2 regions of the Streptomyces asoensis genome follow, and region 1 is predicted to be linked to the other one. Evidence: riboswitches for the same ligand, from Rfam matches in the RefSeq annotation. Region 1 holds a riboswitch; the other holds the start of a gene.
What was found. A riboswitch is a leader RNA that binds a small molecule or an ion and turns the genes downstream of it on or off. The one in region 1 is predicted to bind S-adenosylmethionine.

Region 1 (7,073 bases):
GAGCACCACATCCTGGACCGGCCGCGCAACGCCCCGACGCGCACCGCGCTGGGCGTCGCCTGGGTCACGATGTACATGATCATGCTGGTCGGCGGTGGCAACGACCTGTGGGCCACCCACCTCCACCTGTCGATCAACTCGATCACCTGGTTCGTCCGGATCTTCTTCATCGCCGGACCGGTCATCGCGTACATCGTCACCAAGCGGATCTGCCTCGGCCTCCAGCGCCGGGACCGGGACAAGGTGCTGCACGGTCGCGAGACCGGCACCATCAAGCGCCTGCCGCACGGTGAGTTCATCGAGATCCACGAGCCGCTCAGCCAGGAGCAGCTGCACACCCTCACGGCGCACGAGCAGTACGAGCCGGCCGCGATCGGCGCCGCCGTCGACGAGAACGGCGTCGAGCGCAAGGTGAAGGGCAAGGAGAAGCTCCGCGCCAAGATCAGCGGGGCGTACTTCGGTGAGGACCAGCAGATTCCGAAGCCCACCGCGGAGGAGTACAAGGAGATCACGAGCGGCCACGGCCACCACTGATCGCTGAGGCGTCGCCACGCCACGGGAAAGGGCCTCGTCCGGTCTTCGGACGGGGCCCTTTGCCGTGCCCACGGGCTGGATAGGGTGGGGTGCACCTTGTCATGAGGCGCACGACGACACACGACGCACACGACGACACACGCAGGAGCGGCTATGAGCGCTGTGACCCCCGCTGGAGGCGACACCGCGGCGGGCCGTTCCTGGCCCGAGGTGCTGAACGGCCTGCTGTACGGTCGCGACCAGGACGCCGACGCCACGTTCTGGGCGCTGGACCGGATCATGCGCGGCGAGGCCACCGACGCGCAGATCGCCGGGTTCGTGGTGGCGCTGCGGGCCAAGGGCGAGACCGTCGCGGAGATCAACGGGCTCGTCCGGGCGATGTACGAGCACGCCAACCTGATCGAGGTGCCCGGCCCGACCGTCGACATCGTCGGCACGGGCGGCGACGGCGCGAAGACGGTCAACATCTCCACGATGTCCGCGATCGTCGTGGCCGGCACGGGTGCCACGGTCGTCAAGCACGGCAACCGGGCCGCGTCCTCCGCGTCCGGCGCCTCGGACGTCCTGGAGAAGCTCGGCGTCAATCTGGAGCTGACCCCGCGGCGCGTTGCCGAGGTGGCCCAGGAGGCCGGGATCACCTTCTGCTTCGCGATCAAGTTCCACCCGGCGCTGCGTCATGTGGGCGCCGCGCGCGGCCAGTTGGGCATCCGCACGGTGTTCAACGTGCTCGGCCCGCTGACCAACCCCGCCAAGGTACGGGCCCAGGCGGTCGGGGTCGCGGACCCGCGGATGGCGCCGGTCGTCGCCGGCGTCTTCGCCGAGCGCGGCAACTCGTCCCTGGTCTTCCGGGGCGACGACGGTCTCGACGAGCTGACCACGACGGCCACGTCCCATGTGTGGGTCGTCCGTGACGGCAAGGTCACCGAGGAGACCTTCGACCCGCGTGACGTCGGGCTCGAGCTGGTCCCGGTCGAGGCCCTGCGGGGCGGCGACCCGTCGTACAACGCGGAGGTCGCCCGCCGTCTCCTGGAGGGCGAGTCCGGCCCGGTGCGGGACGCCGTGCTGCTGAACTCGGCGGCAGCCCTGGTGGCCCTGGAGCCGGGCTCCGGCACCCTTGCCGAGCAACTGCGCGTCGGCATGGACAAGGCGGCCGAGTCGATCGACTCGGGTGCGGCCAAGCGGGCGCTGGACCGCTGGGTCGCCGCCACCAACGCGTGACGCCTCACCGCTGATGGCCGTCCCGCGATCCGGACACGGGTTGCGGGACGGCGATCACTTCACGTACGTTCCTGTGTCAGGTCATGAGTGACAGTCATGAGGCCCCGGCCGACTGTCCGGCAACCCTCCGTCCGTGGCGGGGTGCCCCGGGTGAAGACCAGGCCGTAGGCAGCGAGGTCTACGGCAAGCGCGGACCCCTCGCACTCTTCTGAGTGAGTACCGCCAGGGGTCCTGGTCGTTCGAGGGAGCCTTCCGTGAGCAAGCGAATGCGATAGGGCGTAGAGCCCCGCCTCCGCATACCCCTTTCACCTTCCCCCGTGCTCGAGCCATGCCCGCTCGCACGGTGGTTCCCCCTTGCCTCTCACGGGAGTTCGCCATGTCTGTCTCCACCGCTGCCACCGCCCGTACCGTTTGTGCACCGCTGCCCGTTCTCGGCCGGGATGTCACGGTCCCGCTCGTGACGGGCGGCGAGGTCAGCTACGCGGCGCTCGACTACGCGGCCAGCGCCCCCGCCCTCCAGCGCGTCTGGGACGACGTGGCGGCCTACGCCCCGTACTACGGCAGCGTCCACCGGGGCGCCGGCTACCTCTCGCAGCTGTCCACGGACCTCTTCGAGAACGCCCGCAGGACGGTGGCCGAGTTCCTGGACTGCCGCCCCGACGACCAGCTGGTCTTCACCCGCTCGACGACGGACTCCCTCAACCTGCTGGCGCGGGCCCTGCCCGCCGGCTGCCAGGTCTTCGTCTTCGAGACCGAGCACCACGCCTCGCTGCTGCCCTGGCAGGACGCCCGGGTCACCTACCTCAACGCCCCGCGCACCCCGCGCCAGGCCGTCGAGGCGCTGGAGCGGGCCCTCGCCGACCGTGACCCCTACGGCCCGGCCCTGGTCTGTGTCACCGGTGCCTCGAACGTCACCGGCGAGCTGTGGCCGGTACGCGAGCTGGCGGCCGCCGCACACGCGCACGGGGCCCGGATCGTCCTGGACGCGGCCCAGCTGGCCCCGCACCACCCGGTCTCCGTGCAGGAGCTCGACGTCGACTGGGTCGCCTTCTCCGGTCACAAGCTGTACGCGCCCTTCGGCTCCGGGGTGCTGGCCGGCCGCGCCGACTGGCTGGTGGAGGCCGACCCGTACCTCGCGGGCGGCGGCGCCAGCCGCAAGGTCACGCGGCGCGAGGACGGGGGAGTGGACGTGGAGTGGCACGAGAGCGCCGCCCGCCACGAGGCCGGCTCCCCGAACGTGATCGGCGCCTACTCCATCGCCTCGGCGTGCAAGGCCCTCACCGAGGCGGGCTTCGACAGCCTGGTCGCCCGGGAGGAGTACCTGATCGCGAAGGTGCGGGCCGGTCTGGCCGAGGTCCCGCAGGTGAGGGTGCTGTCCCTGTTCGGCGACGACGCCCCGCGGGTCGGCGTGATCTCCTTCGTCGTCGAGGGCTGGAACAGCTCCCACTTCGCCGCCGCCCTCTCCGCCGAGTACGGCATCGGGGTCCGCGACGGCCTCTTCTGCGCCCACCCCCTGGTCCGCACGCTGCTGGGCAGCGACCCCCAGACCCAGGGCGAGTGCGGCGCCCCCGAGGCGGCTCCCGGCGAGAAGTCCCTCAACGCCATCCGGGTCAGCTTCGGCGCGGGAACCCCGGACGAGCACGTGGAGCGCTTCGTGAACGCGGTGCGCGAACTGGTGAGCGAGGGCGCGCAGTGGCAGTACCGGACGGAAGACGGCCGCTGCGTGCCCGCGGTCTGAGCGACGGGCCGCCGGAGGCGGTGTTCAGTCGGTCAGGAGTCCAGCCCGATCGCGAACGCCGCCTCCAGGTCGTGCTGCGAGTAGGTACGGAAGGCGACGTGCGTGTCCGTGCCCTCCACCCCGGGGATCTTGCTGATGCTGCCCGGGATGACCTCCGCCAGGTCCTCGTGCTCCTTCACCCGCACCATGGCGATCAGGTCGTACGTCCCGGTGACGGAGAAGACCTCGCTGACGGAGTCCAGCGAGGCGATCCGCTCCGCGATCTCGGGAATCCGGTCCACGCTGGTCTTGATGAGGACGATCGCGGTGATCACGGCTGGTTCTCTCCCTCGGGGGCCGGAGCTGGGGCGGCCTTCACTCTAGCCGCCCGCCCGTCTCCCACCGCCGCCCTTCCGGGGCCGCCCTTCGGGCCTTGCTCGGTTCCGAAACGGGCCCAGGCGTAGAGGAGCCCCAGGCCGAAGCCCACCAGGTGCGCCAGATAGGCCACCCCCGGCCCCTGGGCGGCCCGCCCCGCCGCCACCCACTGGAGGGCCGCCCAGAAGGGCAGCACGACCCAGGCGGGAAAGCGCAGCGGCAGAAAGAACAGGAACGGCAGGAGACTGGTCACCCGCGCCCGGGGGAACAGGTACAGAAACGCGCCGAGGACCGCGGAGATCGCCCCGGAGGCGCCGACCAGGGACTGCGACGACTCGGCGTTGGCGGCGGCGTAGCCCAGCAGGGCCAGGTAGCCGCAGCCGAGGTAGAAGAGCGTGAACTCGACGCGGCCCATCCGGTCCTCGGTCATCGTCCCGAAGACGTAGAGGAAGAGCATGTTGCCCAGCAGGTGCACCCAGCTGCCGTGGACGAAGAGGGCCGTGGCCGGGGTCAGGACGGCCCGTGGCGCACCCTCGAAGAGCTCGCCGGGCACCACGCCCCAGCGCCGGAAGTAGGCGCGCTGCGCGGCCAGCAGCTCGTCGCCGGAGCCGTACCCCGGATTGAAGCCCGAGGCGGGCCCGATCAGGAAGATCAGGCAGCACAGGGCGATCAGTGCGTAGGTCACCGGCGCCGGGCGGTTGCGGACCACCCTGCCGACCGTCCCGTTCCAGTTGCCGATCATGGGAACAAAGCATGGCGTAACCGGACGCACTCTCCCGGACCGCCTCGCCGCCGCGGACGGATGGGCGGCGAGTACCCGCCAGGCCGTAGGGTTACGAGCCATACGCGCGGGGGAGCCTCCGGCCCGACCCCGGCAACCGGAAGCACGACACTAGAAGGAAGCGGAAAGCCAACGATGACGGTTCCCCTGCCGACCGCCGCGACGCGGTGGCGCTGCACGCTCTGCGGCAACCTCACGCGGTTCGACGTGACGCGCTCGTCGAAGGTCGTCGAGTACGTACACCTCGACCTCGCCGGTGAGCCGAAGGTCGAGGAGCGCGAGGTGGTCAGTGAGACCATCGAGTCGGTGCGGTGCCGCTGGTGCAACGCCGTGGACCAGGTGGAACTCGTGGATCGGCCGGGCGCCGGCTCCTGACGGGAGGCGGCCGCGCACAGGTATTGGGGTGTGACGGATGGTGGAGAGCGCAGGCGGGGGGCCGGGCGACGGCGCCGCCGAGATGCTCGACCGTCCGCTGCCGGACGGCGTGCGGCGCAGGGTCGTACAGATCGTCTCCGACGGCTTCGGTGGGCTGACCGTCGGCGAACTGCCCGTTCAGTTGCGGCAGTACGCCCGGTTCGCACCGAACCGGCGGGCGAAGTTCGCGGGCAACGCGATGGCGGCCGCGCTGGAAACCGATCCGCTCTTCCGGCAGCGCATCGCCGAGAAGTTCAGAGAGGCCCAGCCGGAACTGGCCGGCGCTCTCGACTCCGGCTCGCCGACCCCGGCCGCGGACCCGCACGAAGTGGCGGCCGCGGCCTATGTGCTGCGGCCCACCGGCTGGGTGAAGCTGGTCACCGCGGCCGGCGAGGAGGCCCAGCGGGCGGACGCCGAGCGGGCCGACGAGGAGAGCCGGGCCGAACTGGAGCGGCTGCGCGAGGAGCTCGACCGGGTCCGTGAGCAGTCCCGGGTCGGCACCGAGGGGCTGCGCGCCGAACTGGACGCCGCGAAGAAGGAAGCGGAATCGCTCCATCGCAAGCTGCGTTCGGCCCTCAGCGACGTCAAGCGGGGCGAGGCCGCGCTGCGCAAGGTGCGCGGCGAGCTGGACACCGTGCGCGCCGAGGGGCAGACCCAGGTGTCGGCCGCGGAGAGCGATGCCCGGCGGCTGAAGGCGCGGCTCGGCGAGGTGGAGGCGGCGCTGGAGGCCACCCGGCGGGCGGCGCGCGAGGGCCGCAGCGTCGAGGACATGCGGGTGCGGCTGCTGCTGGACACGGTGCTCGACGCGGCCCAAGGGCTGCGGCGGGAGCTGGCGTTGCCGCCGGTGTCGGTGCGTCCGGCGGAGACCGTCGACGCGGTCGAACCGGGACGAATGACCCCGAAGGACATCGCCACGCGCGCCCTGTCGGAGAACGATCCGGCCATTCTCGACCAGTTGCTCGCGCTGCCCCAGGCCCATCTCGTCGTCGACGGCTACAACGTCACCAAGACCGGTTATCCGCAGATGCCGTTGGAGAAGCAGCGGCTCAGGCTCCTCGGGCAGCTCTCGCAGCTCGCCGCGCAGACCGGCGCCGAGGTCACCTGTGTCTTCGATGGCGCCGAACTGGCCGCTCCGGTGCTGCTCGCGCCGCCGCGCGGGGTGCGGGTGCTGTTCTCCAGGCCGGGTGTCACGGCCGACGAGCTGATCCGTCAGCTGGTGCGGGCCGAGCCGCCGGGCCGGCCGGTCATCGTCGCCTCGACCGATCGCGAGGTGGCCGACGGGATCGCCAAGGCGGGTGCCCGACCGGTGGCTTCCGCGGTACTTCTGAAGCGACTGTCCTAAACGTCGAAGTTCCAGGTTTATTGCCCGAATTGGCGGGATCGTCACGCAACGTAGCGTCAATCGAGCATGACTACACGTGAGTTGATTGAAAAAACTGCGTTGCGTGATGGGTTTTTTTCTCCTGAGGATTTGAACTGATCACGGCGAGGTCACTAAGGTCAGGGCTCGAATCTCCAAACGGGTGATCACTCAAAAGAAGGAGCCCGTCTCCGTGGCGTCCCATCGTCGACCGAAGCAGCCGAGTCGCGCGCGCGTGACCGTGCTGACCACCGCAGCCGCCGCTGCCGTCGTACTGAGCTCACAGGCCGCCAACGCGGCGCCCAGCGAGAAGCTCACGAAGGACGAGGTCAAGACCAAGGTCGACAAGCTCTACGAAGACGCGGAGCAGGCCACCGAGAAGTACAACGGTGCCAAGGAGAAGCAGGAGAAGCTCCAGAAGGAGATCTCCACCATCCAGGACAACGTCGCCCGCGGTCAGGCCGACCTCAACGAGCTGCGCGACTCCATGGGCCTGGCGGCCGCGGCCCAGTACCGCACCGGGTCCATAGACCCCTCCCTCCAGCTGCTCCTCTCCTCGAACCCGGACGACTACCTGGACAAGGCGTCCGCCGCCGACCAGCTCAGCGCCCAGCAGGTCGAGGCGCTGAAGAAGATCCAGGAGAAGCAGCGCGAGCTCGCCCAGGAGCGCAGCG
Region 2 (7,073 bases), 6.4 Mb from region 1:
CCGGTGGGGGCGCCCCGTAGCCGAGGAAGCTCAGCGACGACACGGCGAGGATGGCGGCGCCGAACTCGAGGGTGGCGAGCACGATCACCGGGCCCGCCGCGTTGGGCAGCACGTGCCGGCCCAGCACCGAGTACCAGCGGGCCCCGCAGGAGCGCGACGCCTCGACGAAGACCGCCTGGCGCACCCGCAGCACCTCGGCGCGGGTCACCCGGGCGAAGCCGGCGACGCTGGCGATGCCGACCGCGACCGCCACCTTCACCGTTCCGTAGCCCAGCGCGGTGACCAGGGCCAGCGACAGGAACAGCGACGGGATCGACAGCAGTACGTCGACGAAGCGCATCAGCACGTCCTCGACCCAGCGGCCCACGAACCCGGCGACCAGGCCGATCAGGCCGCCGACCACGAACGCGAACCCCACCGCGATCAGGGTCGCCTTCAGTGACAGCTGGGCACCGTGCACCACCCGCGAGAACACGTCACGTCCCAGCTCGTCGGTGCCGAACCAGTGCCCGCCGCCGGGGCTCCGGAAGTTCTCCGCGGGCACCCCGTGCAGCGGGTCCTGCGAGGTGAACAGCCCTGGCCAGAACGCGGCCAGCACCACCAGCACCAGCACCAGGACCGAGGTCAGCAGCCCGGGCCGGCGCACCAGGAACAGCAGGAACCGTCGCGGTCCGACACCGCGTCCGGCGCTCGCGGGGCCCGGGTCGGCACCGGGATCCACCGGTCGGGCCAGGCCGGTGGCGGCTTCGACCGCTCCGACCGTTTCGGCAGCTCCCGCCGTTCCGGCGGCTCCGGCGGTGACATCGTCGGCAAGTGTCCGGCTCATGCGGGACGCACCTTCCTGGTCGCCGCCACCACGATCCGCGGGTCGAGCAGCGGGTAGACGAGATCGACGACCAGATTGGCAGCCACGAAGATCAGCGCCCCGAACACCACGACCCCCTGGACCAGCGGGATGTCCTGGACGGTGACCGCGGCGGCGGTCACCCGGCCCAGACCGTCGCGGGAGAACACCGTCTCGACGACGACCGAACCGGCGATCAGCTGGCCGGCCAGCAGCCCGACGACCGTCAGCGCCGGCAGCGAGGCGTTGCGCAGCGCGTGCCGCAGATGGATGCGCAGCCGGCCGGCGCCCTTGGCCCGGGCGGTCTCCACATAGGCCTGGTCCAGTGCCGTGAGCAGGCTCTTGGCCAGCACCTGCGCCACCAGGGCGCCGGTCGGGATCGCCAGCGTCACCGCGGGCAGCACCAGGCCCCGCAGCCCGTCGTTGCCGAACGCCGGGAACAGCCTCGTCCGGAAGGAGAACAGCTCGACGAGCACCAGCCCGACCCAGAACGTCGGCACCGACACCCCCAGCGGCGGCAACGACAGCAGCAGCTGCCGCAACCACCGCAGGGTGGTGTAGGTCGCCAGTACCGCCAGGCCGCCGCCGAGGGCCACCGCGAGCAGCAATGCCGCCCCGGTCAGCTGGAGGGTCTGCGGCAGCGCGTCGGCCAGCGTCGAGGTCACCGGCCGGCCGGTGGACACCGAGTCGCCGAAGTCGCCGCGCACCGCCCTGCCGAGACAGTCGGCGTACTGCGCGAGAACCGGCTTGTCGAAGCCGTACTCGTGCCGCAGCGCGGCGAGTTGGGCCGGATCGACCTGGCCCGTGTCCGCTCCCGCGCCGGCCATCGCCGAGACGGGATCACCGGGCAGGTAGTCCAGCACGAGGAAGGACACCGTGTAGGCCGCCCACAGCACCCCGAGGGCCTGCGCGAGTCGCTTGACCACATAGAGACGCATGCCGGCCGCTACCCGATCCAGGTGTCGTGCAGCTGGATCCGGCTGGAGGCCTCGAAGTCGAGGTTGTGCACCTTCTTGGCCACCCCCAGCTGGGTCTGAAGCTCCACCACGGGTACGACATAGGCGTTCTGAACGATCAACTGCTGTGCCTGGGTGACGAGTTGCTTGCGCTTGGCCGTGTCGGTCGTCGCGGCCTGCTGGGTCAGCGCGGTGTCCAGCGCGGTGGCCGGCAGGTGGTAGAAGTTGGCCAGCCGGGTGGAGTACGAGCTGCGCAGGATGTCCGGGTCGGCGCGGGTCACGTTGCCCCACACCGCGTCGAAGTCACCGGACTGAAGGGTCGGGGAGAACTGGGCGATCTGGAGCTGCTTGAGCACCACCTCGACACCGACGGCCTTGAGCTGCTGCTGGATCAGTTCCAGCGCGGGCTGGTTGGTGGCCGCGTTGGCGAACCACTTGACGGTCAGGCTCAGCTTCTTGCCGTCCTTGACCCGGACGCCGTCGCTGCCCGCCTTCCAACCGGCCGAGTCCAGCAGGGACTTCGCCTTGGCGGCGTCGAAGGCCAGGTCCGAACCGAGATCGGCGTAGTCCGGTGTGGTGTGCGCCAGGATGCTGGTCGCCGGCTCGGTGCCGGTCGGGAACACGGCGTCGACGATCTGCTGCCGGTCGATGGCGAACAGGATCGCCTGGCGTATCTTCGCGTCCTTGAAGAGCGGCCGGGAGTTGTTGAGCCCCAGGTTGAACACCACGCCCGGGTTGGCCCGTTGCCGGAGGTTCACCGCGCCGCCCTTGAGCGCCGCCTCGTTGGCCCGGCCGACGCTGCCGATCGCGTCCACCTGGCCGGACTGGAGGCTGCCGGTGCGCACGCCGGCCTCGGGCACCACCTTGAACACCAGCTTGTCCAGGTACGCCTCGCCCTGCTTGGTCCACAGCGAGGAACCCCAGGCGTACTTGGCGCGCTTGGCCAGGGTGATCGACTGGTTCTGCACATAGCCGTTCAGCACGAACGGCCCGGATCCGACCACTCCCTTGCTGCACTTCTCCTGCGGGCTCCTGCGCGCGCTCGCCGACGACTCGATCCCCAGCGAGTGCGTGGCCGTGGCCTGGAGGAACTGCGCGTTGGGCTGCTTGAACTTCACCCGCACCGTGAGCGGGTCCACGGCGGTGGTGCTCTCCACGCCGCTCAGGTACCCCTGGGCGAGTGTGCCGAGGGCGCCGAGCTTCGGCACCGCGTCGAAGTTGTCCTTGACCACCTGCGCGGTCAGCGGTGTCCCGTCGCTGAAGGTCACACCTGATCTCAGGTGGAACGTGAACGTCGTGGTGTCCGGGCTGATGTCCCAGCTCTTCGCGAGCCATGGCACGATCTTGCCGGTCTTGGGGTCCTGGTCGGTCAGGGAGTCCACGACCTGACGCAGTGAGTAGATGGTGTCGTTGCTGCCCACCTGCTGCGGATCCACGCAGCCGGCGTCGGAACCCACCGCGAAGGTCAGGGTGCCACCCGACTTCGGGCTGCCGCCCTCGCCGCTCGAGGTGCCGGTGTCGCTCGACGAGCAGGCGCTGAGCAGAAGGCTGCCGGTCACGAGGGCGGCGAGCGCCGCCCACCGGGGGGTACGGGAATCCGGATGCGCTGTCACGGGATGGTTCTCCTACTCCAAGGTCACCGCGCACATGCCGGAGCGGAACGCGGCCATGGCTGTGCGCGGAGGGTGCCGGCCTCGCACGGGCCGACACTGCTCAGAACTGTGCGGGGGACTGTTCAGGGGGAGGGGATGTCGACGACTGTGTCGATGGCGAAGTCGCTGACGGCATGACCGTGCTGTGGGCGAGGGTCAGCCTGCGAGGTGGGGCGTGATCAGCCCTGACACAGACAGCTGGCGGAACGCCGCAGGTCGATGTGGCGTCGGCGCGAGAATCCGGAGAACAGCGCCGCGGTCGCGATCGAGGCACTCAGGTTGCCGCTGAGCCGCACGCTGGTCCTCCACATCTCAGGCCCCCGAACCGGGGCCACGCGCTTGCAGAGTCGGTGACCCTGCCGGGCTTTCACCTGGAGCACCCCACCGCGGAGGAGGGTTGCCGGTCAGCTAGCCAGGGCTTGATGCTGACACTCAATGCCGGGGTCGATCTTACGGAGTACTGACATTATCCGTCAATATCGGTAGGAGAGTTGAACAGCTCCGCCGCACCGGCCGTGACGGCGGGTGCGGCGGAGCGGTATCAGCGCCGGCCGGCCGCCCGTCCGGTGAGGAGGGTGGCGGCGTGGGTGGTGGCGTGGGCGGCTACAGCTTGCGGGCGAGGCCGCCGTGTTCGCCGATGACGTCCGGCGCGGGGGAGGTGGCCTCCGGGCGCCAGAGGGGGACCGAGACGACTCCGGGCTCCAGGAGCTCCAGGCCGTCGAAGTACGCCGTGATCTCGTCGACGGATCGCAGGTTGTACGGGACGGCGCCGCTTTCGTTGTAGGCGTCCTGGGCCTCTTCGAAGACCGGGTCGATGCCCCGCGAACCGTCGTTGATGGAGAGGTAGCTGCCGGACGGCAGTGCCGCCATCAGGTTGGTGACGATGGAGCGGGCCTGGTCGTGGTCGGCGACGTGGCCCAGGATGTTGCTGAGGATGAGCGCGGTGGGACGGCTGAAGTCCAGCGTCTCGGCGGCGCGCGCCAGGATGCGCTCCGGGTCCAGCACATTGGCGTCGACATAGGAGGTCGCGCCCTCCGCGGTGGAGTAGAGCAGGGCGCGGGCGTGGGCGAGGACCAGGGGATCGTTGTCGACGTAGACGATCCGGGTCTCGGGGGCGAGACGCTGGGCGACCTCGTGGGTGTTGTCGGCGGTCGGCAGGCCCGTTCCGACGTCCAGGAACTGTCGTATGCCCGCCTCGGAGACCAGGTACGTGATGTTGCGGCGCAGGAACGCGCGGCTGCTGCGGGCGATGGTGACGATGCCGGGGAACACGGCGGTGTAGGCGTCACCGGCCTGCTCGTCCACGGGGTAGTTGTCCTTCCCGCCGAGCCAGTAGTTCCAGATGCGGGCCGAGTGCGGCACCGAGGTGTCGATCTTCTGATGTGCCGCTGATCCGGGCGTGGTCACATGGTCGGTCATGAGGGGCGTCCGTCTTTCGGCCGAGGCGTGGGCAGTTCGAGCCACAACTTACGTCCCAACGACCCTGGTACGTACACCCGTTCACATTTTCGGTGGGTTCGAACAGTGCCCTCACGGAGACATCCGGGTTCACGTCTCCGTGTCGGCCGGTCCGGACGCACCGCTCACACCTCGCTCGCACCTCGTCCCGGAACCCCTCAACTCGCCTTGTGCATAGGTACATTGAGACCGCCCAATCCTTGAGCGAGTGGGGGCGAGGATGCGCGACACGGTCCTGGACGGCCGGTACACGCTCACCGAGCGGATCGGTGCGGGCGGTATGGGTGTGGTGTGGCGGGCCAGGGACGCGCGGCTCGAACGCACGGTGGCCGTCAAGCTGCTGAGCCTGCCACCGGGCACGGTCGGTGCCGAGCGGGAACGGCTGCTCGCCATGTTCGGGCGGGAGGCGCGGGCCGCCGCCGCCCTCGACAGCTCGTACATCGTGCCGGTCTTCGACCACGGCGCGGAAGGTGAAGTCCCCTACCTGGTCATGCCGTTGCTCTCGGGGCGGACCCTGCGCGAGCTGCTGGCCGAGGGGCCGCCGGCGCCGGAGCGGGTCGCGGTGCTCGCGGCACAGGTCTGCCGGGCCCTGGCGACCGCGCACCGGGCCGGCATCGTGCACCGCGACATCAAACCGGCGAACGTGATGCTCACGGACGAGGGCATGGTGAAGGTGCTCGACTTCGGCATCGCCAAGTTCCTCGACGCGACGACCGGCGGCCGGCTCACCGTGACCACCGACTCGCCCGTCGGCACCCTCTCCTACATGGCGCCGGAGCGCTTCACCCGCGGCGCGGACGACGGGCGCACGGATGTGTACGCGCTGGGCTGCACGGTGTACGAGATGCTCACCGGCGCACCGCCCTTCGACTCGGCGTCGGCGCCCGCGCTGATGCACTGCCATGTGTACGAGACACCGCAGAAGCCGTCGGTACGGCGTCCGGGGCTGGCCCCCGCCTGGGACGAACTGGTGGGGCGGATGCTGGCGAAGCCGGTCGATGAGCGACCGACGGCGGAGGAGGCACGGGCGCTGTTCGAGACGCTGGCCGTGGCCGAGGCCGCGCCGCCGCTCTCCGAGTCCGCGCCCCCACTCCCGGATCACACCGCCCTGCCGGGGCAGCACTCCGCTTCCATCGAACCGGGGAGCTCGGACCGGGTGTCCGCGCATCGGAGTGAGCAGGATCCTGCCCCTGCCCCTGCCCCTGCCCCTGCCCCGGCTCCGGCTCCTGCCCTCGCCCCGGCGCCGACCCCGGGGCCGTTCGCGGCGGAGGCCACGCCCCTCGGAGTCGACGTCACCTCGTACCTGCTCGCGCCGCCCCGCCCGAGGCAGCCGCCGACCGTTCCCGCGGCCGCCCGTCGGCGCGGGCGCGTCGCGTGGATCGGGGCCTCCGTGGTCGCCGTCGCGCTCGTGGCCGCAGTCGCCGTCCTCCAGCCCTTCGGCGGCGGCGACAGCGACGACGAGGGGAGTGGGAAGAACGGCTCGGGCGGGTCGAAGGCCGGCCTCGTGGCCCCGGTGGCGAAGACCCAGACGCTCACGCTCGGCTCCGCCGCCGACTCCAAGGGCCCCGCCCCGGCGGTGCGGAACGCCCGCAAGGGCGGCACGGTCACGGTCCTCGAACCCGGCGAGATCACCACCGTCGACCCGGGCAACATGTGGTCCGGCGCCGACCGGTTGATCTCCCGCCTCGTCTACCGGAGCCTGACCGCCCTCAGAACCCTGCCCGACGGCTCTGTCCGACTCGTCGGGGACCTCGCCCAGGACACCGGTCGGTCGTCGCTGGACGGCCGCGAATGGACGTTCACCCTCAAGGCGGGCCTCACCTACAACGACGGATCGCCCGTACGCGCCCAGGACTTCGCGTACGCGGTCGAGCGCGCCCTCGACCCCGACGAGTTCCCGATGGGCGACCGCACCCTGCGCAGCTTCCTGCTCGGTCCCGAGGACGCGGACGGCATCGGCGGCGAGCACGAAATGCCGCCGGGTGTCATCGAGACCCCGGACGACAGCACGATCGTCTTCCACCTCGACGGCGCCCACCCCGACTTCAACGTGGTCCTGGCCGGCCCCAACGGCGCACCGGTGCCGGAGCGGGTCTCCGACATCTCCGGTACGTCCGCCCTCCTGCCGTCGACGGGCCCGTACCAGATCGGCTCCTTCACCGG

Region 2: linked by a shared signal. The riboswitch ahead of G9272_RS46300 (putative leader peptide) and the one ahead of G9272_RS13305 (aminotransferase class V-fold PLP-dependent enzyme) in region 1 are both predicted to bind S-adenosylmethionine.

Annotation. Positions count from the first base shown of each region.
Region 1 is NZ_CP049838.1:2,958,018-2,965,090, reverse strand. It holds gene qcrB (cytochrome bc1 complex cytochrome b subunit) at 1-534, shown strand, start outside; gene trpD (anthranilate phosphoribosyltransferase) at 688-1,752, shown strand; SAM riboswitch class IV at 1,832-1,948, shown strand; gene G9272_RS13305 (aminotransferase class V-fold PLP-dependent enzyme) at 2,129-3,490, shown strand; gene G9272_RS13300 (Lrp/AsnC family transcriptional regulator) at 3,523-3,804, opposite strand; gene G9272_RS13295 (rhomboid family intramembrane serine protease) at 3,801-4,586, opposite strand; gene G9272_RS13290 (hypothetical protein) at 4,761-5,000, shown strand; gene G9272_RS13285 (NYN domain-containing protein) at 5,038-6,381, shown strand; gene G9272_RS13280 (C40 family peptidase) at 6,593-7,073, shown strand, end outside.
Region 2 is NZ_CP049838.1:9,397,660-9,404,732, forward strand. It holds gene G9272_RS41630 (ABC transporter permease) at 1-826, opposite strand, end outside; gene G9272_RS41635 (ABC transporter permease) at 823-1,782, opposite strand; gene G9272_RS41640 (ABC transporter substrate-binding protein) at 1,791-3,413, opposite strand; gene G9272_RS46300 (putative leader peptide) at 3,632-3,763, opposite strand; SAM riboswitch class IV at 3,783-3,892, opposite strand; gene G9272_RS41645 (SAM-dependent methyltransferase) at 4,056-4,871, opposite strand; gene G9272_RS41650 (protein kinase domain-containing protein) at 5,131-7,073, shown strand, end outside.